4 regions of the Virgibacillus ihumii genome follow, and region 3 is predicted to be linked to each of the others. Evidence: riboswitches for the same ligand, from Rfam matches in the RefSeq annotation. Region 3 holds a riboswitch; each other region holds the start of a gene.
What was found. A riboswitch is a leader RNA that binds a small molecule or an ion and turns the genes downstream of it on or off. The one in region 3 is predicted to bind S-adenosylmethionine.
Positions count from the first base shown of each region.

Region 1: another riboswitch for S-adenosylmethionine. It lies ahead of HUX68_RS00410 (5-methyltetrahydropteroyltriglutamate--homocysteine S-methyltransferase); the one in region 3 lies ahead of HUX68_RS01600 (Na+/H+ antiporter NhaC family protein).
Region 2: another riboswitch for S-adenosylmethionine. It lies ahead of HUX68_RS08560 (OsmC family protein); the one in region 3 lies ahead of HUX68_RS01600 (Na+/H+ antiporter NhaC family protein).
Region 4: another riboswitch for S-adenosylmethionine. It lies ahead of HUX68_RS07155 (methionine ABC transporter ATP-binding protein); the one in region 3 lies ahead of HUX68_RS01600 (Na+/H+ antiporter NhaC family protein).

Region 1 is NZ_CACVAN010000001.1:68,073-73,515, forward strand. It holds gene HUX68_RS00395 (SulP family inorganic anion transporter) at 1-1,035, shown strand, start outside; gene HUX68_RS00400 (universal stress protein) at 1,079-1,495, shown strand; gene HUX68_RS00405 (hypothetical protein) at 1,589-1,732, opposite strand; gene HUX68_RS00410 (5-methyltetrahydropteroyltriglutamate--homocysteine S-methyltransferase) at 1,839-2,945, opposite strand; SAM riboswitch class I at 3,034-3,130, opposite strand; gene HUX68_RS00415 (ArsR/SmtB family transcription factor) at 3,342-3,668, shown strand; gene HUX68_RS00420 (cation diffusion facilitator family transporter) at 3,711-4,649, shown strand; gene HUX68_RS00425 (NADPH-dependent FMN reductase) at 4,676-5,242, shown strand.
Region 2 is NZ_CACVAN010000001.1:1,723,040-1,728,482, forward strand. It holds gene HUX68_RS08555 (glycoside hydrolase family 84 protein) at 1-1,603, opposite strand, end outside; SAM riboswitch class I at 2,044-2,149, shown strand; gene HUX68_RS08560 (OsmC family protein) at 2,307-2,753, shown strand; gene HUX68_RS08565 (TraR/DksA family transcriptional regulator) at 2,854-3,393, shown strand; gene HUX68_RS08570 (SLC13 family permease) at 3,465-4,847, opposite strand; gene HUX68_RS08575 (tripartite tricarboxylate transporter permease) at 4,866-5,443, opposite strand, start outside.
Region 3 is NZ_CACVAN010000001.1:325,453-330,895, forward strand. It holds gene HUX68_RS01580 (hypothetical protein) at 79-288, opposite strand; gene HUX68_RS01585 (PadR family transcriptional regulator) at 389-712, shown strand; gene HUX68_RS01590 (permease prefix domain 1-containing protein) at 709-1,581, shown strand; gene HUX68_RS01595 (TolB-like translocation protein) at 1,593-2,603, shown strand; gene HUX68_RS01600 (Na+/H+ antiporter NhaC family protein) at 2,760-4,100, opposite strand; SAM riboswitch class I at 4,235-4,347, opposite strand; gene HUX68_RS01605 (bifunctional transcriptional activator/DNA repair enzyme AdaA) at 5,025-5,443, shown strand, end outside.
Region 4 is NZ_CACVAN010000001.1:1,422,676-1,428,118, reverse strand. It holds gene HUX68_RS07175 (arsenate reductase family protein) at 105-461, shown strand; gene gcvH (glycine cleavage system protein GcvH) at 525-908, shown strand; gene HUX68_RS07165 (toprim domain-containing protein) at 1,106-1,459, shown strand; gene HUX68_RS07160 (thioredoxin family protein) at 1,461-1,781, shown strand; SAM riboswitch class I at 1,848-1,959, shown strand; gene HUX68_RS07155 (methionine ABC transporter ATP-binding protein) at 2,055-3,086, shown strand; gene HUX68_RS07150 (methionine ABC transporter permease) at 3,076-3,744, shown strand; gene HUX68_RS07145 (MetQ/NlpA family ABC transporter substrate-binding protein) at 3,760-4,593, shown strand; gene HUX68_RS07140 (YuzK family famiily protein) at 4,814-4,984, shown strand; gene sufC (Fe-S cluster assembly ATPase SufC) at 5,265-5,443, shown strand, end outside.

The DNA.
Region 1 (5,443 bases), 260 kb from region 3:
GAAACATGGGTTATGTATGCGCTCGTTGGATTAACACTAGCTATTATTTATCTTTTTCCGCGTATAACAAAAGCTGTTCCATCAACGTTGGTAGCAATCATAGTGGTAACTTTAATTGTAATATATGGTAATCTTAATGTAGGAACGGTAGGAGATATGGGCGAACTGTCACAGCAGCTGCCGGTGTTTCTGATCCCATCCATTCCGTTTTCATTTGAGACACTTATGGTTATTTTTCCATATTCCTTATCAATGGCAATTGTCGGGTTGCTGGAATCATTATTAACCTCTAATATAGTAGATGATATGACGGATACGGAAAGCAATAATAACAAAGAAAGCCGCGGACAGGGAATTGCCAATATTGTAGCGGGATTTTTCGGCGGAATGGCCGGATGTGCTATGATCGGACAATCCGTTATTAATGTCAAATCGGGTGGTGCCGGCCGGTTATCCGCTTTTGTTGCTGGGACTTTCCTGATGTTTCTCATTATTGTTCTGGGTGGTTTGGTTGTGCAAATTCCAATGGCGGCGCTTGTTGGTGTCATGTTTATGGTTTCAATAAGTACGTTTGATTGGTCATCGGTGAAAAATTTGAACAAACTGCCTAAAACGGATGCAGCCGTAATGGTCACAACGGTGGCCCTCGTTCTGGTAACGCATAATTTATCGATTGGTGTTTTGGCAGGGGTGCTGTTAAGCGCAATATTCTTTGCTGCAAAAATTTCCAAGATAAAAGTGACGGAAGAGCTTATTTTGCGGGAGCAGAAAAAAATCTATCGTGTGGAAGGACAGTTGTTCTTTGCTTCGGTCAGCGATTTTCCGGCAAAGTTTAACTTTATGGACTCTGTTGAAGCGGTGGAAATTGATCTGACACACGCACATCTCTGGGATGATTCGGCAATTGGTGCGCTGGATAAAATTGAAATGAAGTTTGCGGAAAATGATATACACGTAACGTATACCGGACTGAATGATGAAAGCCGCAATTTAAAAAAACGTATCGGCGGACTTTCAAAAGCGTCCGGTCATTAATATGGAAATGTCATAGAGTGCGAAATTTCTAAGGGGTGAACCTTTGTTTAAACGGATACTATTGGCTACGGATGGTTCAAAACATTCAGTTCGTTCGGCAGATTATGCCATTCAGCTTGCAGAAAAATTTAAAGGAACAATTGATGTTGTTTATGTGGTTGATGGGCAAAAATCAAAATCAGATGTTCTCCACCATGACAGTAAGTATGAAATTATGCAGCGAAGAAAAGAAAAGATTCAGCACGTATTGAATCAGATTGAGGGAAACAATATTGACTACAACGTGCAAATACTTCACGGGGAACCCGGCCCGGTAATCGTTGAATTTGCAAATTCGCATGATTTTGATTGCATTGTAATCGGGAGCAGAGGGTTGAATAATCTGCAAACGATGATTTTAGGCAGTGTAAGCCACAAAGTTGCTAAACGGGCTGATTGTCCGGTTCTTATTGTGAAATGAAAAAGTGAAACCATGTCTTTACGTGAATTGAACAAGCCCGTGCCTGAACATCAGGTACGGGCTTTAACGTTTATACAGCATTCAACGATTTTTTCACTGGGAAATATGATGGACAACTTTTGCCTGAAAATCCATTTTGTTAATTCGGTTAATAATATTGGAAATGCTTGTTACGGTATTATCAAATGTCACACTGCCATTGAGCCCTCCTCGTGCATACGCACTGCGGGGTCTCATCTAGGCCTCTCCTCCCGCAGGAGTCTACGTATATTTCCTCCGCTAATTTCTAGAATTGTTCGTTTTTTGAATTACACTTTTTGATTTGTCCCAGCCTTTTTGGCACTTAATTCCAAATTTCACGGGCCACATCCACAACAAATTTCAGTTTTGCCCACTGCTGTTCCTCCGTAAGTTTGTTACCGTGATGGGTTGAAGCGAATCCGCATTGTGGGCTCAGACACAACTGGTTGTGTGGAACATATTCAGCCGCACCTTTTATACGCGAGATGACTTCATCTTTATTTTCCAGTTCACCCGATTTGGATGTGATAACGCCAAGTACAACGCGCGGACCACCCTCAGGAACGTATTTCAACGGATTAAAGCTGCCGGAACGATCATCATCATACTCGAGGAAAAATCCATCAACATTGCCTTTTGCAAATAATTTCGGGGCAATCCGGTCATAGCTGCCTTCAAATGCCCATGTGGAGCGGTAATTTCCCCGGCATAAGTGTACTGTTACAGTCAGGTCATCCGGTTTTTCGGCGAGGCTTTCATTGAGAACACGCACTGCCAGGTCAATCAGATAATCCCGGTCGACCATATCATCATTCCATGGAACACTGTCAGCAGCAAGCCCGGCAATATAGACATCATCCAGCTGCAAATAGCGGAGTCCTTTGTCATAAAAAGCCTGAAGCGCATCTTGATACGTCTGGATAATGTCTTCTGCATATTTTTCAACATCCGGATAAATGTCTGCATTTCGAATACCATCGTTAAAAAACATATTTGGGCTTGGGATCGCAAACTTTACAGCGGCACGTTCATCAACAATATCAAGTAGGTCGTTGACATCCCGTAAAAATGGATGACTTCGGTTAAATGAGATTTTCCCCGAATTCCGAACGTTGTATTTTTCCGTTTCCTGATCATTGAATGCATAACCCTGTTCAGGTACATATCCTTCAAATCCGTTTAAATGTTCCATAAAGTCGAGGTGGAACCAGGTTCGGCGGAATTCCCCATCACTGACAGCTTCCAGGCCGGTTTCAATTTGTTTGTCAACTGCCCGTTTGATTTCCTCATTTTCCACATCACGCAATTGTTCTGCAGAAATAGTGCCTTCTTTAAAATCCTTTCTTGCCGCATGCAGCCGCTCAGGTCGGAGCAAACTCCCAACCTGGTCTGCGCGAAAAGGTGCTTTTGTACCGATTTTGGTTGTCATCCATGTTCCTCCTTTAAGGTAACTGAATCCGAAAACATAAAAAGGCCTCTTCCAATAAGAAGAGACCTGACTGTTTTATACGTCACTCTTCTTATCTTCAAGCATTGCGCTTCTGGAATTAGCACAGTTTTATAACCGATGCTGAGGCTTCAAAGGGCCAGTCCCTCCACCTCTCTGGATAAGAATATTTCGTTATTCAGTTTAGTTTAAATAATACGATACACCTGAAGTTTTGGAATGTCAATACAAAAATTTGCAGCTCATCATCATAGACGGTTTCTTGACTTTTGAATGGTTCAATTATAAAATATGAACATATACTGATATACGCATATATTAATATTGACAACCTTCAGCCAAACATTCGAATGGTTTAGACGAGTGGGGGAATTATAAATGGCAGATCAAAATGAAGAACAGCAGATCGAACAAAAAGATTTGGATGAGGAAACATTGTTTGTTGTTTCGCAGACATTTAAAGCTTTAGGGGATCCAACCAGAATCCGGATCCTGCACTTATTATTTCATAATGAATATTCGGTGAATGGTATTGCGGAAGCGCTGCACCTGAGGCAATCTACAGTCTCACATCAGCTTCGATTCCTAAAGAACTTGCGTCTCGTGAAGTATCGCCGGGAAGGCACAACATTGTATTATTCCCATGACGATGAGCATGTTATTAACATTTTGAAGCAAACCATTGACCATGCACTGCACAGCTGATGCCAACTTTAATATGTTACATAATAGCAGGGAGGTATTCCTATGGGACACGATCATGGTCACGACCATACACATGGTGCAAATAAAAAGGCATTGATGATCAGCTTTATTATTATAACCGCATATATGATCATAGAGGCGGTTGGCGGGTTTATCACGAACAGTCTTGCTTTACTGTCAGATGCGGGTCACATGCTTAGTGACTCTGTTTCCCTTGGTGTTGGATTGATTGCTTTTGCCATGGGTGAGAAAGTAGCTAACTACAGTAAAACATATGGGTATAAACGCTTTGAAATTTTGGCAGCCTTTTTTAATGGTGTGACACTTATGGCCATTGCACTGTATATCTTCTATGAGGCATTTCAGCGGTTTACCAGCCCGCATGAAGTGGCGTCGGTCGGCATGCTTATCATCGCCATCATTGGTCTTATTGTAAACATCGTGGTAGCATGGATTTTAATGCGTGGTGACACCGATGAAAATTTAAATTTGCGTGCGGCATTCCTGCATGTACTCGGCGATTTACTCGGATCGGTTGGAGCAATTGTTGCTGCACTTCTCATCATGTTTTTCAATTGGGGCTGGGCAGACCCGCTCGCAAGTATCATTGTGGCAGCTTTGGTACTGATAAGCGGTTGGAAAGTTACAAAAGACGCCGTCCATGTACTCATGGAAGGTACACCGAAAAATGTTGAATTGGATGAGGTTATTAATACGATTGAAAATGTTCAGGGTGTGCACGGCATTCATGATTTGCACGTTTGGAGTATTACGAGCGGGCAAAACGCATTATCCTGTCATGCGGTAGTTGATGGCAGTCTCAATATTAAAGAAAGTCAAAATCTGCTCCGATATATTGAGGAACAATTGGAGCAAAAAGGGATCGGCCATGTAACCATTCAGTTAGAAAATAAAGAACATCCACATGATGAATCGTTGATGTGCAGTTATGATCAGGGCAATCCGGCGCATGAACACTGATTAAGGAGTAGCGGGGGGAGAAACAAATGAAAATTATCGGATTATCCGGCTCAACTGTCGGATCAAAAACAAGAACAGCAATGGAATACACGATGAATATTGTAACGAAGAAATTTCCTGATGCACAGACTGCACTGATTGATCTGGCGGAATATGATATTCAGTTCAGTGACGGACGTAATTTTATGGAATACGAAGGCGATACCAAATATGTGGCGCAAACGTTGATGGAAGCGGATGCGATTATAATCGGGACACCAATATTTCAGGCATCCATTCCCGGTACATTGAAAAATATTTTTGATTTACTTCCTGTTGACGCATTTCGGGAAAAAATCGTCAGTATACTTGTAACTGCAGGATCGGCCAAACATTATTTAATTCCTGAACAGCAATTAAAACCGATACTTGGTTATATGAAGGCACAGATCGTTCAATCATATGTATTTATTGAGGAAAAGAATTTTTACCGAAAAGAAATTGTTGATGATGATGTGCTGTTCAGGCTTGATCGGCTGGTGGAAGATACAATTGAATTAACGGAAACATATAAAAGCATCCTCGACAAAAAAGAAACTCAATATGATTTTTAAAGTTTTATAGGACAATGACGGTGATTCCTGCAGCCAGCCGCCATTGTTTTTTTATACAGTGGAGTTCTAAATTGTGTCCGCATGGCGTAAACTTCAGCAATCAATACTTCCAACACCCCTCCATTCATTCCAAACCATGAAATTAGCGATGTAACTTATTCCTATTAAAAATTCCGTATAAATTTTCTGCTATTATCTTCT
Region 2 (5,443 bases), 1.4 Mb from region 3:
GCAATTCTTTCTTAGCATGCTCAGCATTGTTTGATTGATAAGCTTCCCAAAACTGCTTAATTAATGGCTCTATTGTCAAAGATTCTCTATCGTTGATTGGAGAGGAATACGAATTCTCAGCGAACGTTTTCAATAACTCCGCTGCATCCCCGCCAAATGATTGAATGCTGCGTTCCCACGAATCTCTTGGATCGTAGTCACCTGGATTCCAACTATAATCAGCAATCGTGAACAACGGAATTTTTGATGCCTCTGCCTCATTCATCGGGTTGGCGGTTAATCCAATCATGCCATGCTCAGTCAGATCGGGATCCCTATTTACCAGCGGACCCAGGAATAAACGATTACGATTATAATCATTCACTGGATAGTTATCCCATAATAGTAAATCATGCTTAAAAATGTTCGAAACCGTTTCTGTGCCTTCCGATGTTATTTTCTCAGAAACTACTTTAGGGCCTGTCCACATTACGATAATGTCGTCATTCAGCAACTCTGCAAACCTTTCGCGATAAGCGGTAGTACCATTACCAGCGTAATCTGTCGGAACAGTAATCAGTCGCTCCGCACCATCGTGTTGCTGTAAAAATTCTTCACTGAACCGATTTAAAAGATACGCATGTGCTGCAGCAACCGGGGTGGGATCATCCCCAAATTTGTTTATATCCTGCTCGCAATGCAAGCTTTTACTTATGTCATCCAGAAAGATTGCGTAGGAACGAACACCAAGATCCCACATCGCCTGCATCTTGTTCTTTAACGAATTGAAATCCTCGTCCCCTGAATAGCAAACCGTATTCCCCGGTGAAAGTGAGAAAGTGAACTGAACATGATTATTTCTGGCTTTATTAATCAACTCCTCCAATTTTTTTAATTCGTCCTTAGGGTATGGTTCGCGCCATTTTTCCCGATGATACGGATCATCTTTTGGTGCATAAATGTACGTATTGAGCTTATTCTCACCATAAAATTCAATTTGGCTTAGTCTGTCTTCATGTGTCCATGGTGGTCCATAAAATCCTTCGATAGACCCGCGAATCGGCATTTTCGGCCAATCGCGAATTTCCACTTCTGGAATCCAGTCCCTGCCTTTTCGATCCTTGATGATTTGCTTAAACGTCTTTGCTGCGTAATAAGTACCCGTTTTGTCTTTACCTGCAAGAACGATTGTCTTGTTATCCACATTTTTTGAAGCAAGTACATAGCCCTCTTCTTTCAATGATTCAGGTCCTTCGACACCAAGCTGATTTAATACAGATGCAGATGACGGATTTTCTCCGGGGCCACCAATCCAAATAGTCACCGGAGTATCTACTTCATCACCAGGTTGCATACGGACAATCCGCTTCACATCCGCCGCCTGCAGTGTATCAACGACTTCATTGACTGCATGGCTGTCGGTGTCATCACCAACTACAATTCCGACAACAGGCGTTAATGGAAAACCTTCACCAATTACCTTAACTTCCTGCGGCTTTGGATTAATTTTCAAATCCCCTTTCTCCGCCGCTGAAACCTGATTCATACCATTGACAAGAAATGCACATAACAGTAGAGCGAAAGAGGTAAACAACACGCTTTTCCAGTAACTTATTCTCTTCATCTTTCTCCTCCCTCAAAATTTTTTACTTCACTATCAACCATTAGAAACTGTCCACGTAATATTATTCTTTATGAAGCCAAAAAAATATGGTGATTGGAACAAAAGTCTCTAGTTATCACCATGTTAAATCATGCTGTAAAATGTGTATCATATTGAATCATCTAGCCATATAAACTCGGAAATTGAGCACCTTCTTGTCAGTTTCTGCCATGCCTGTCTTAAAAATATCAAATATATCAAAAAATTCCCATAGTTAATCAGAAGCAATTTAAAAGCAGAGCAATAACGTACTTTGACCCATTTTGGAAAAATTTAAGCAAAAAGAACCGCCTATTTTACAAGATTCGACAAAAACCGAAGTAATCATTTTCAAAATCCACTCTTGACTTCCCGGAAAAAGTAACGTAATATATATAACAATTTCATAAAGATTCATGAAATTCTTATCAAGAGAGGTGGAGGGAATTGGCCCTTCGAAGCCTCGGCAGCGGATCCATCGGGATACTGTGCCAAATCCAAAAGACAGATTTGTCTTAAAGATAAGAAGAGGAATCCATATAAACTTTCGCACCTCTTCTTATTCTTATAGAAGGAGGTGTTTTTTTAATTTCAAATATTGAGAAGTTACGGTCGCAGGAGTATTTAATTAAACCCGGGTATAACGATTAGTTTACCCAAAACAAAATCCAAGGAGGAATTTTTAATGGCTAACGTAACGTTTAAATCAGAAGTAGCATGGAGCGGTAGCGGGGTACTTTCTACTGCAGATGTACAGGGAAAGAAATTTGATATTGATGAACCAGTTGCATTGGGAGGAAATGACGCAGCACCGAACCCGGTGGAATATTTGCTTGGAGCACTTGGAGGGTGCATTAATGTACTCGTCACAACATTTGCGGAGCAATTCTCCGTTGATGTAAAGGACGTTAATGTACACATTGAGGGTGACTTGGATCCTGATGGTTTTCAAGGGAAAAATCCCAACGTGCGGCCCGGCTATCAGGAAATACGCTATCAAATTAGCATTGATTCCCCTTCCCCGAATGAAAATGTAAAGGCATTAATTGAACACGTGGAAAAGGTTTGTCCGGTAAAAGATACATTACAGGGGACCACGTTAAAAAACATAGATTATATAAGTGCTACTTAAATAAACTTTTTTAATTGGACCCGGCACCACTTTTAAAGATAAATCACTCAAGTTTAAACTCCTTCAATTTAAGGAAAAGCAAACTGAAGGAGTTGATTCTGTGACACTGACTGATAAGCAGTTAAATGAGTTGAAAGCAGATCTTTTAAATATGAAAAGAAACCTTGAAGCACAGGAAACTGCAGAACGGTCAATCGACAATGATCCAGATGAGTTGAATGTAGCTGATAACCACCTCGCTGATTCCGCAAGCGAGTTTGTTGATCGTCAACAGCAGATGGCTGAAAATAATTTACAGGAAGAACGCCTGACTGAGGTGAATGAAGCACTTCAACGAATCGATGAAGGAACATACGGAATATGTTTAGACACAGGAAAGGAAATTCCATTTGAACGTCTAAAAGCAGTACCCTATACAAAACGTACCGTTGAGGCCGAAGAAACGCACCAAAAACACAGTAACCAGGCCGTGGCTAGCTCTGACAGTCACACCAGCAAGCTGTTAAAACCAAACGGCGAAATGGAAGATTCGAGAAACCGCACCTTGGAACGGCTTGAAGAGGAACACAATACGGTTGAAAAAGCTGATGATAAATCAAGATTTAACGAAGAGCCAAACGATCAAACAAAATGGGAATAACGGGAACAGAGACGGCCGTATGGGTTTCCATACGGCCGAAAAAAGTGCCATATAGTTTGAGAACATTGCTCTTACATAATTAATTGCCAATAAAACTCAGCCGAAATCAGAACAATAGCAATCCATAAAACACCTGCAACTCCACCAACCCGCAGGATATCCTTTTTGTTAAACGCACCATATGTATAGTAAATCATATTAACCGGTGACTGTGTAACCAGGAAAAATCCAGGTACGCCGGCAAGAAAAACAACCATGGCAATCAGTACCGGTGAGATGGTGCCCAACTGTTTGCCGATTTCAAGACCAAGCGGAATCATTATTGTCATGAAACCGAGCACACTTACAAAAAGCGTACGCAACAGCATTGTACCAACAATAACCAGCCCTAAAATAACAATGGTCGCGTTGGATGGAATAATCTCGACAAATCCGTTTGCAATAATGTTTAATGAACCTGTTTCTATCAATAGATGAGAAAGAATAAGTGTCGATCCGAAAAACAGAAACATGCCCCAGTCAATTTCCTTCTGCGCTTTACTCCAATCCCAGATACCAATCACCGGGAGCAATGTTAGAACGGCGCCGAACATCCCGACCATTGAAATCGAATAACCGTGCACCGGCTGGATAATCCACAACACAACTGTCACACTGATTATAATGATCATTTTAATCTCGGAGGCTTGCATTTTACCCAGCCTGACAATCTCCATATGAATGAAACGAATCACATCATTTTTCCGGATCTTCTCCGGTGGATACAATTTAAGAAGCGTAATCCATAAAATAACGATGAATAGCATGATTGGCGGTATAAACAGCAGCATCCACGTAAGATAATTCAATTCTATACTGCCATTCCGATTAAACATACTGAATGCGTACAACGTGGAATTTGCACCAGTAATAACAGCTGCACCACTAAGGGTGACAACAAAACAGCCGCCAATAAACAGCGTTTTTGCAATATTATCTGCTTTGCCAAATTCCTTCAAGCTGCCTGAGATTTTATCAATAACAGATACAATCAGATTGCCTCTTCCGATATTTGTTGGGACAAGGACAGACAGCATCAGAATCAGAAACATCAATAATAACAGGAGCAGCCTCCCGCTCCCCCTCGAAAACCGCAGCACATACAATGACATCCGATAGGCAAGCCCGGATTCCAGAAAAGCGCCGGCAATCAGAAAGGTTGAGAACAGTAGCCAGACAACATCAGATCCCAGGAACGAAAGCGTTTCCTCAAATGAAAAAAAGTGGAGTGATATCATCAGCATTAAGATAAGTGCTGTAACCGGGGAAGGGAGTGCTCCCCCAATCCACAGTATTTGCGCGATAACCAGCACTCCAAATGTCTGCACGATAACATTCCACTCGAACAGCAGCGGAGAAACAACGATGACATAAATTGCCACTGCCAGAATAACAAGAATATTTGATTTGGACATAAACGATCTCCGCCTTGATTAAGATTGTGCCTGTTTCTTCTTTTTAATTAGATTCATAATTAATGGATATGCCAGTGATAACACTGTTAAGATGACCAGTGTTATGGCGATAGGCGATCCGAAGAATATCCCGATGCCTCCGTCAGATGCGACTAGGCTTTTCCGAAAATTCTGCTCCATGCCGGCCCCGACAATTAATGCTAAAATCAGTGGTGCCATTGGAAAATCAAGTATTTTCATAAACAATCCAATTACACCGAAAATCAGTAAGATATAAAAGTCAATAATATTGTAACTTAACGTATACGTACCAATGAAAGCCAGTACCAAAATAACGGGATACAATACTTTTGGCGGAATATCCAATATCTTCACAAACATACCGACCATCATAATATTGATGATAAATAAAAAGATATTTCCCAAAAACATACTATCAATCAAACCCCAGACCAGCTCAGGATCGTTTTGAAACAATAGCGGACCTGGCTGAACACCGAGCATAATGATGACACCAAGCATCACAGCTGTTGTACCGGACCCGGGAATCCCCATGGTCAAAAGCGGAACCATAGCCCCAATAGATGCCGAGTTGT
Region 3 (5,443 bases):
TCGTATATTTTAAGACCAAACTTTTAAGGAGATGAAAAAAGGATCAAGCGGACGGACCTGATCCTTTTGGCTTCATCATTATGAATTGTTATTGATTTGGGAAATCACTTTTTCAGCAATTATTTCATTTGCGGCTTCCAGTTCTTTGTGTTCATCGACCGAATCACCGGCAGCATCATCATCTTCATTATACGGCTTTTTTGCATCCAGTCCGTTTCGTATGTTGTATTCACCGTCCATATTTGCCTGTGTCGGCATATTAAATTTCTTTTTTTCTTGTTTTTTCATGACGATCACCTCATTAATAATCTTTGCTTGGAGGTATTTATTATTCATACCCTTGTAATACGATGTGTATCGTATTACAATGTAAACTAGAGGTGAAAAAATGGATCGTGAAATTATGAAAGGCAGTATTGATATTTTGTTACTTAATCTGCTGAACGGAAAAGATATGTATGGCTACGAGATGGTTAAGGTACTGAAGGAAAAAAGTGAACAACTTTATAATATGGGGGAAGGAACGCTTTATCCTGCACTTAAACGGATGGAAAAAAAGCAGTGGCTCGAATCATACTGGTATGAAACAGAGCACGGGAGAAGAAAATATTACCGGATTACGGATGATGGAAAGGATATCCTGGAAAAGAAATTGGACGAATGGAAAAGTGTCCATGATTTAATCACGAAAACATCGGGAGACATATCATGACCGGGTTGGAAAAACATGTAGAAAAAATTTTGAACTACATACAAAGTCCAAATGATGAACGGGAAGAGATACGGGAGGAACTTCTCAGTCACTTGGAGGAAGCAAAAATGTATTATATCAGCGAAGGATTCACGGAGAAAAAGGCTGAAAAGCAAGCGCTGTCAGAATTTGGTGCTTCAGATATGGTAGGCCACCAGCTGCAGGAATCAATGTATCCTTTCCAGCGTGGGTTGTTGTATGTAATAGGGATAGGGGCAATTTTATGCGGTATTCTCTTTTATTTGAACTCAGCATTTTTCCTTCATGACCCGGTTCCAGTCTGGTTGGGGATTCAGCTGTTAACGGGAAGTACAGTTACTTTGGCTGCCATTAACATTTCGTTAGTTGGGCGCTATTTTTATGTTCTTAATGTAATATTGCTTATTAACGTTATCTGGAACGGAATTAATTTGCTGCTCGTACAAGGAACCTCGGTGTGGCAATCGATCTTATTTAGCGTTTACCTGCTGATTCTAGTTGGTCTGGGTCTGGTTGCTGTTGTTCGGAATTCTTATTTTGCCTATGGACCGACTGAAACCAATCAGCAAAAACGCTGGCTTGTGTTGTTTAGTTATGGTCTGAATCTGCTGATGGGGGCGGCAGTTACGGGTATCAGTCTGTTTTTCCTGTGGGCTACGCTTGCCTTTTCCGGCGGGCCTGTCCATGCAACGGATATCATTTTTATGATATGTCCGATTATTTTATGGTTAATTTCCTATAAATTCCAGATGGGTTATATTGCCAAAAAGCCATTGTTGGCACTTTTGACCGGATTCGGTTTTTCTCTGTTGTCACTCATCATTCCAAATATCATCATTTTCTTGTCCTAAGGGGGTACATAATGTCGTTAAAAATGAAAAATATCAGCTTTATCACAGGTATGGTGTTATTATTTTTAGTTCTGTGGGGTGCCGGGTCATTTGCCAGTCCGCCAGAAGGATTTACCGGTCTCGGTCAAGCAACGGACATTTCCCCAGATGACAGTGAAGTTGTTTTTTCATATTATCATGGGGATGATGCCGCTTTATACACGGTACCTGTAAGTGGCGGAGAGGCTGAGCTGTTGATAAATCCGGAAGAGGGGAAATCATACATTAATCCGAAATACTCGCCAAATGGTGAGAAGGTTGCTTTCATTGAAGAATGGGAAACAGAGGAACGCCGGTACAGTCAGTTAAGGATTTTTGACCGAAACAGCCAAACTGTCATTCAACGTGTTAATACGAATGGTTATGTAACCGAAGCGGCCTTTTCACCGGATGGAAAATCGTTGTATTTCTTGAAGGCTGATGTATATAAAAATTATTCTTCTGCTGGTTCCAAACGACCGCATGATTTTGATGTTTTTCGAATGGACATGAAAACAGGGAAGACCGAACAGATCACATTTGAAAAAGCATATATGATGTCCTCGCTCGAGGTTATGCCTGAAGGGAGAAAGCTGATGTACAAAACATACACAAATGGTGATCAGCTGGTAATTTATTCGCTCGAAGAAGAAAGCAGGACGACTATTATCCCCAATGGTGATTTTGCATCCAAAGCACCGGTTATTTCATCGCCAACCGTCTCCCCGAATGGGAAATATATTGTATTTTCAGATGTTGCATCAAAGGATGAAAATAATACATTTATATATGAAGCTTTTCGGATGAACCCGGATACCAGGCAAGCCGAGCAAATGACGTCGTTCCGGGAGCATGTGACAAGTCCGGTCTTTTTTCATAACAAGGATAAGCTGATTGTAACGGTTAACAAAAATTTTGCCGGGAGGAATCCGGAATACAGCTATTGGCAGATCAGCATTGATGGGGAAGAGCGGGATAAAGTGACGATTGAAATACCTGAATGATTATCATCATTCAACATGTGATGAAATACTGATAAATTGTTGGAAGTGACCGATAAAACACTAAACTGACTGATAAAATCTCAAAAAGTGGCTGATAAAATGGTTTTATCATGTAAAAAAGTAGTTGATCGCTCACAGGGATCAACCACTTTTATTTTAAGCTTCATTTGTTTGGTTTGTTGCATCTGAAGGTGCATTGCTTTTGGTGGAAAACCGGGGGAATCCGATTGCAATTGCAATCGAGCCGGCTACCCCTAGCAATACCGGATAAATACAATATGGCATAATGGAAACCGGGGAGATCGATGCAACACCGGCGACCGCAAGCAACTGTGCACCATATGGTAAAATTCCCTGAAAGGTACTGGCGAATATATCCAGTACGCTTGCGGAACGGCGCCTGTCAACTCCGAACCGTTCGGAAATTTGTTTGACTAATGGTCCGACACTAATAATTGAAATCGTATTATTGGCGGTTGAAACGTCAAAAACACTGACAAGGCCTGCAATACCGGCTTCGGCACCTTTTCTGGATTTAATCCGATTGCTTATTGCATTTAACAGGTAGTCAATTCCTCCATTAACACGAATAAGTTCAACTAAACCGCCGAGCAGAATGGACAACAGGGCAAGTTCCTGCATACCCGCCATGCCGTCACCAAGCAGGTTAAGGAATCCCATGCCATCGAATTCACCGTAGAACCAACCGACAATTCCTGCAAAAATGGTTCCACCGATTAATACATAAATCACATTGACTCCAGCAATTGCAATAACCAGTACAGCTAGATATGGCAGGACTTTGATCAGTTCATACGGATGTTCACCACTCACACCGCCGCTCGTATCCATTGTCATGATTCCAAAAATTACAGCAGTTACGATTGCCGCCGGCAGCGCAATGTAAATATTCACTTTAAATTTATCACTCATTTTGACTGCCTGTGTGCGGACAGCTGCGATAGTCGTATCGGAAATCATGGACAGGTTATCACCGAACATAGCGCCACTGACGATGGCACCCATTATCAACGCTGCACTCATTCCGGTCTGATCAGCCAGTCCGGCGCCGATTGGAGCAAGTGCAACGACTGTACCAACCGATGTCCCCATTGAAATGGAGATGAAGCATCCGATGATGAACAATCCTACAATCAACAGGTTTTGAGGCAGAAAAGTCAGCCCAAGGTTAACGGTTGATTCAACTGCACCGACACCTTCTGCAACCGCAGCGAATGCACCAGCCAACAGGTAAATAATAACCATCAACATGATGTTCGGATGGCCAGCCCCTTTTGTCAGGTGATCCAGTTTATCCTGAAAAGCCATTTTCCGGTTCATAAACAGTGCGAATAAAACAGCAATAAACACTGCAACAAGAACAGGTAATTTATAAAAATCTCCGTTAATCAGTCCGGAGCCTATAAATAACAATAAAAAGACGATAAATGGAAATAACGCAAAAGCGTTTCCTTTATTAAATTCTGATGACTTCATTTTCCAACTCCCCTTTGGTGTAGATACTGGTTTGCCGATACAAGGGTTTGTTTAAGGAATTTTTTCATGTGATGATTCATAAAAAATGTGATCAAAAACAAAAAACCTCCCGTTTTGGAAGGAGATTGACAATAATTTTATCTTCCAAAACGCATGTAACGCGATTTGCTGGAATTGGCACCTTGCAATTTTTGCGCAGGTTGCCGGGCTTCATAGGGCCAGATCCCTCAGCCACTCTGGATAAGCTTCTATGAAATTCATGATGAAAAGTGTAATATACTAATTAAGATGTGTCAATGAAATACATTTGGAATTTATGAAAGATTATTTGAAGGAGTTTATAAATTGTGAAACATTTGCCATCAAAAAACGTAAATAATGAGGGAGAAGGTGGTCATTACGGATGATCAACAGCCGAATCGGGTCGGCACCTAATTTCCAGAATTAATGAACATGGGGTGAATGGTATGAAGAAGTATATAGTCTTTATTGTTAGTTTTACGGTATTGTATCTTGTCTTTCAAATTGTATCAGGGTTAATTCTAACAGTGCTATATAATCCTGATCTACCATCAACGGGAAGCAATCTTGAAGCAGGTTCCACTACCTTATTATTGGTCATGTTGTTGATTGCGACTCTTTCTTATTTTATATCGCAAAAAGTAGGTAAAAGAACCTTGTCATAGTCTACTAAACTGTATTCTGATCCAGTTATTGGGATGCAGTTTTTTTAACGTGTTGCAGTTTACGTAAATATTAATACCGTTTAGATATATAACCAAAAATCGTAATGGTGTACCGGTCGAATTCAACGGACGCTTTCTTGTCCGGAACAGTTTGATCTGGTAAAAATTAAACCGCAATTATGAAGAAGAAATGTTTCTAATCGGCTGATAAAGTAGAAGTAAAGGGAGGTTTCTGGCAATGAAATCAATAGACGGTATGTTTGAAGAGGAGTTGTGGCATGCAGTGGTTTCTTGTAATGCTTTGTATGACGGGAAGTTCTATTATGCCATTCGCACAACAGGGATATTTTGCCGCCCGTCATGCAAGTCAAAACAGCCGAAATATAAAAATGTAACCTTTTATGCTACAGAATTGAAGGCAATGGAAGCAGGTTATCGCCCATGCAAAAGGTGCCGGCCGGATTTACTCCGGTATATGCCGGAGGAGGCGGTTGTAAAGGATACAAAAGAAATTATGGAGCAGGAGTTTTTCCAACTGCTTGATTTAAGCGAACTGGCACAAAAAGTGGGAGTAAGCAAGTTTCATTTGCATCGCTTGTTCAAGAAAAATACAGGGAGTACACCACGAAAGTATTTGGAAAAAGTAAGAGTCCGACA
Region 4 (5,443 bases), 1.1 Mb from region 3:
AAGTTGATGGATTACGTCGAATTTTTATTCTCAGCTTTTTCGTCGACCATTCTTCCGTATTTTTGCTATAATGTATCCAATAGGAATAAATGGAGGGATGCGGAATGGGATTGACATTTTACTGGTATCCGAACTGTGGTACTTGTAAAAAGGCAAAAAAGTGGCTGGACGAACAGAAATTGGATTATAAGCCTGTACATATTGTAGAAACGCCACCGTCTAAAGATAAGCTGTTGGAATTGATTGATAAAAGCGGTCTGCCAGCTAAAAAATTTTTTAATACGAGTGGGAAGAAATATCGGGAACAAAACATAAAGGAAAAAATCAAAGATGCGGATGCAGAAGAAATGGCAGAATTGCTTTCGTCTGACGGTATGCTGATTAAACGGCCGATTGTCACTGATGGAGAAAATGTAACGGTTGGTTTCAAAGAAGAGGTTTTTGAGGAAACCTGGAAGTAGTACTGGAAAAAACAGCCCGAACTTAGTATAGTAAAAATGCAATCTATTATCGGAGGGATTTCAATGAGTTTACCGAAAGATTTGTTATATTCAGAAGAGCACGAATGGGTTAAAAAAGAAGGTGACAAAGTACGAATCGGCATTACCGACTTTGCACAATCCGAATTAGGTGACATCGTATTTGTTGAACTTCCGGAAGCTGGTGATGAACTCGAACTGGATGAGCCTTTTGGCAGTGTAGAATCTGTAAAAACAGTATCGGAATTGTATGCGCCGATCAGCGGAAAAGTAGTTGAGATTAATGAAGAACTGGAAGACAGTCCTGAATTTGTTAATGAATCCCCGTACGACAAAGCATGGATGGTTGTAGTGGAGCCATCAGATGAATCAGAACTTGATAAACTGCTTTCACCTGAAAAATATGAAGAAATTGTAGATGAAGACTAAAGAAAAAGCGGGCTCAAGGCCTGCTTTTTTTCTTTTTGCAGATGGCAAGCTTATACGGTCGATGTTATAAAGCCTTAAAGATAGCTGAATTTTGTAATCGTAATGAATTATTGCATCGAGGCATAAAATAACAATACAGACTGGGTGCTGTGTTATAATTTAAAATGAATCTGTTTTCAGCTGGGAGCGATTTGGTGATGACGGATGATCCGGGAAAGATAATTATTGTAGAAGGTTTGACCGACAAGAAGCAAATTAAAAAGGTTATAGCGGAAGAACTGGATGTCGTTTGCACGAATGGCACACTTGGCGTTGAGCGATTTGATGAACTGCTGGAGACGTACAATTTGGACGATCGTGACGTCTATATTTTGGTGGATGAAGACAGTTCCGGAATTAAATTGCGGCGGCAGTTGACACGGGAACTTCCTCATGCCGAACATATGCATGTAAGCGGTGAATACCGCGAAGTTGCCGCAACCCCGGAACACGATATAGCAGTGGAATTGGCCGGAAAAGGTATCAGGGTCAATCCGATTTTTTTACAATAGGGTGATAAGTTTGCAGGAAGCAACTGAGGAAGTTTTGCAGCAGGAACGTTTTCTACTATATATTTACACACCATTTTGCGGAACGTGCAGTCTGGCAAAATCGATGCTGGATAAAATTGAGTCGGTACATGGCGAACATATTTTTTATGAAATGAATGCATCCCTGAATCCTGATTTGATGCAGGAGTATAAAGTGGAAAGTGTTCCGTGTCTGCTGATTAAGGACAGGGACGAGGTAAAAGAAAAGGTTTATGCATTTCGTTCCATTCCAAATATATATAACTATCTGATGAAATATAAACCTGAGTTATTTGTGAAATAATAATTGACATGCATGAAGAAGCGTGCTAATATCATTTTTATACTTTATTAATTAAATATGTGAATTCTCTTATCCTGAGCGGTGGAGGGGCTGGCCCTGCGAAACCGCGGCAACCTCAAATAATTTTTTATTTGAAAGGTGCCAATTCCTGCAAAGCATTTGCTTTGACAGATGAGAGAACGTGAAGATGCAATTTTACGTCTTTCTGTTCTCTTACGGAAAGACGTTTTTCTATTTTTTATGGCGCATAATAGTGTCTGAAGGAGGATTTTGTTGATTTTAATAGAGGGTTTAAGCAAAGTATTCACATCAAATAAGAATGAAATTACAGCTGTTGACGATTTAACCCTTTCGATAAACGAAGGAGAAATATTTGGCGTTATAGGCTACAGCGGTGCTGGAAAAAGTACGTTTGTACGGCTTTTGAACCGTTTGGAAGATCCTTCAGATGGACGGATTGTCATTAATCAGCAGGAAATTACAGCACTGAATAATAAACAGTTGCGACTGGCGCGACAGGAAATCGGGATGATCTTTCAGCATTTTAATTTACTTTGGTCGCGGACAGTAAAAGATAATATTGCATTCCCGCTCGAAATCGCCGGTGTGCCGAAGCGTGAACGTGAAGCCCGTGTAGAGGAATTAATCAAGCTGGTTGGCTTGTCCGGCAGAGATAATGCCTATCCATCACAATTGAGCGGCGGACAGAAACAGCGGGTCGGCATCGCTAGGGCACTGGCTAACCGGCCGAAAGTGCTCCTCTGTGATGAGGCTACATCAGCACTTGATCCGGAAACAACGAATGCGATTCTTGATCTTTTAGTCGACATCAATAAAAAACTCGGGCTGACTGTTATCCTGATTACCCATGAAATGCATGTAATTCGTAAAATCTGCAACCGAGTTGCGGTCATGGAAGAAGGAAAAGTTGTTGAACAGGGTGATATGCTGGATGTCTTTTTGAGACCCCAGCAACAGGTCACGAGAAAATTTGTGGAACAGGTAATGGGAACCAGTGACGAGAATGAAGGCTACACTAAGTTGATTGAAACGTATGAAAGCGGCAAAATCATCCGCTTGCACTTCATTGGGGAAACGGCGAATCAGGCATTGGTCAGTAAAGTTGCCAAAAAGTTTGCCATTGACATTAATATTTTGCAGGGGAAAATAACGCAGACACAGCGTGGGGCATATGGAACGCTGTTTGTCCAGATCGATGGCGAATTGGCTGAAATGGATAAGGCAGTTAACTATATAGTGAATGAAACCTCTGTTGAAGTGGAGGTGGTTCGCGATGTTGACTGAGTTGTTTCCGAATATCGATACACAGGAGTTATGGATCGCGACATATGAGACATTTTATATGACGGTCCTCGCATTGATTGGGACACTGGTTCTCGGGATTGCACTAGGGCTAATGCTTTATCTGACAGATAGAGGCGGTATCTGGCAGAATAAAACTTTTAACGTGATTGTTGCAGCCATTGTGAATGTGTCCCGGGCAATACCGTTTATTATACTGATTTTACTGCTTTTTCCTTTTACTGACTTTTTAATCGGTACAGTCCGCGGACCGAATGCCGCGTTGCCCGCTTTGATAATCGGTTCGGCACCTTTTTACGGAAGGCTTGTTGAAATTGCCCTGAAAGAAGTGGACAAAGGTGTCATCGAGGCAGCCAAATCAATGGGTGCTAAAAGCTTGACAATAATTTTTCGGGTTCTGTTGCCGGAATCGATGCCTGCACTTGTATCAGGTCTGACCGTAACCGCCATTGCGCTAATCAGCTACACTGCGATGGCAGGTGTTATCGGTGCAGGTGGACTTGGAAGTTACGCTTATTTCTTTGGTTTTCAACGCCAGGAATTTGATGTCGTTCTGATTTGTACAATCTTAATTGTAATTATTGTATTTATTTTTCAGTTCATTGGAGACTTTATTTCCAAAAAATTAGATAAAAGATAAAAGGGGAGAATTCAGATGAAAAAGATTTTGGCACTATTATCTGTATTATTTATTTTGATACTCGCAGCGTGCGGTGGGGAGGAATCCAGCGCGAAAGACAATGTTATTGAAGTTGGTGCATCCAGTACACCACATGCAAAAATTTTGGAGAAAGCAAAGCCAATTTTGAAGGAAAAGGGTATTACCCTTAAAATTGAGGAATATCAGGATTATATACTGCCAAATAAAGACCTGTCCAACGGTGAAATTGATGCAAACTATTTTCAGCATATTCCATATTTAAAAACACAAAAGGAAGAACTCGGTTATAATTTTACACACCTTGGTGGCATCCATATCGAACCTATGGGGATATATTCCAAAACGTATGACAGTCTTAAAGAAGTTAAGGAAGGAACGGAAGTACTGATGAGTCGTTCCGTTGCAGACCATGGTCGCACATTAGCCTTACTTGAAAAAGCAGGCCTGATTAAATTGGCTGATGGTGTTGATAAAGTGGAAGCGACCGTCGATGATATTGTGGAAAACCCGAAAAATCTGATGTTTTCCCCTGAATATGAAGCAGCATTTCTGCCGGAACTTTATGAAACGGAAGAAAATACACTGGTGGCCATCAATACAAACTATGCGATTGGCGCAGGTTTAAATCCGACAGAGGATGCACTGATTATTGAGGGTGAGGAATCACCGTATGTGAATGTGGTTGCTGTTAAGAAAGAAAACAAGGATAATGAAGCATTAAATACACTGGTGGATGTGCTTCATTCCAAGGAAATTCAAGATTATATCCTGAAAGAATTCGATGGAGCGGTTGTGCCGGTTGACGGCAAGGCATCTGACGACAAGTAAAGTGGTCTGCTCGAAAGTCGAATTTTAAGGAAAACCTAGCAAATCAGAGCATTTTGCCAAATGTTTTTATGAAAGTCGGCTATCTATTTTTCAGTGAATTAAACATGGACCTGGGGTTTCACAGAGGTTTAAATCGCTTTTGGAGTGGGAATTGTCCTGTGTTACGATAATTGTTGTAAATAATTCGAAAGGATGATTCACTATTTATAGTGGAATTAAAATGAATTACACTCCAGAGATGGAGAAAGCGATGCAACAGTCGCACAGAATTGGATTTGCCGAGTATGAAAGAAAACTTGACAAACGCATTTATGTTGAAAAGAGACGACAGCATGAATATGATAAATGTAAGAAAATAGTAGCTGAAATTGACAGTCAACTTCATAAATAAAGACTATCGCTGGTGCTCCCTTTGGGTACCAGCGATTTTTTGATATGTTTTATTGAAGAAATTTTACTGGAAGGTTAATTTCCAACAATAAATAATATATAATAATGTAGAAACTTGGTCATAAACTTGAAGTTTTTTTATATTCAAATATCTTATTTCATGCATATTAAAGAGTTGATTATAGATTCGAAATGATTTAAGATTATAATGAGAATAGATTGAGAATGGATATAAAGTCCATTTGAAATAAAGAACATAAATAGTAACTGGAGGTATCAACATGGCAGGATCGACGTTAGAAATCAAGAATCTTCATGTAACCATTGAAGGTAACCAAATATTAAAAGGTGTAGACCTTACGATAAAGGGTGGCGAATTCCATGCAGTAATGGGACCCAATGGTACTGGTAAGTCAACACTTGCTTCAGCAATCATGGGTCATCCAAAATTTGAAATCAC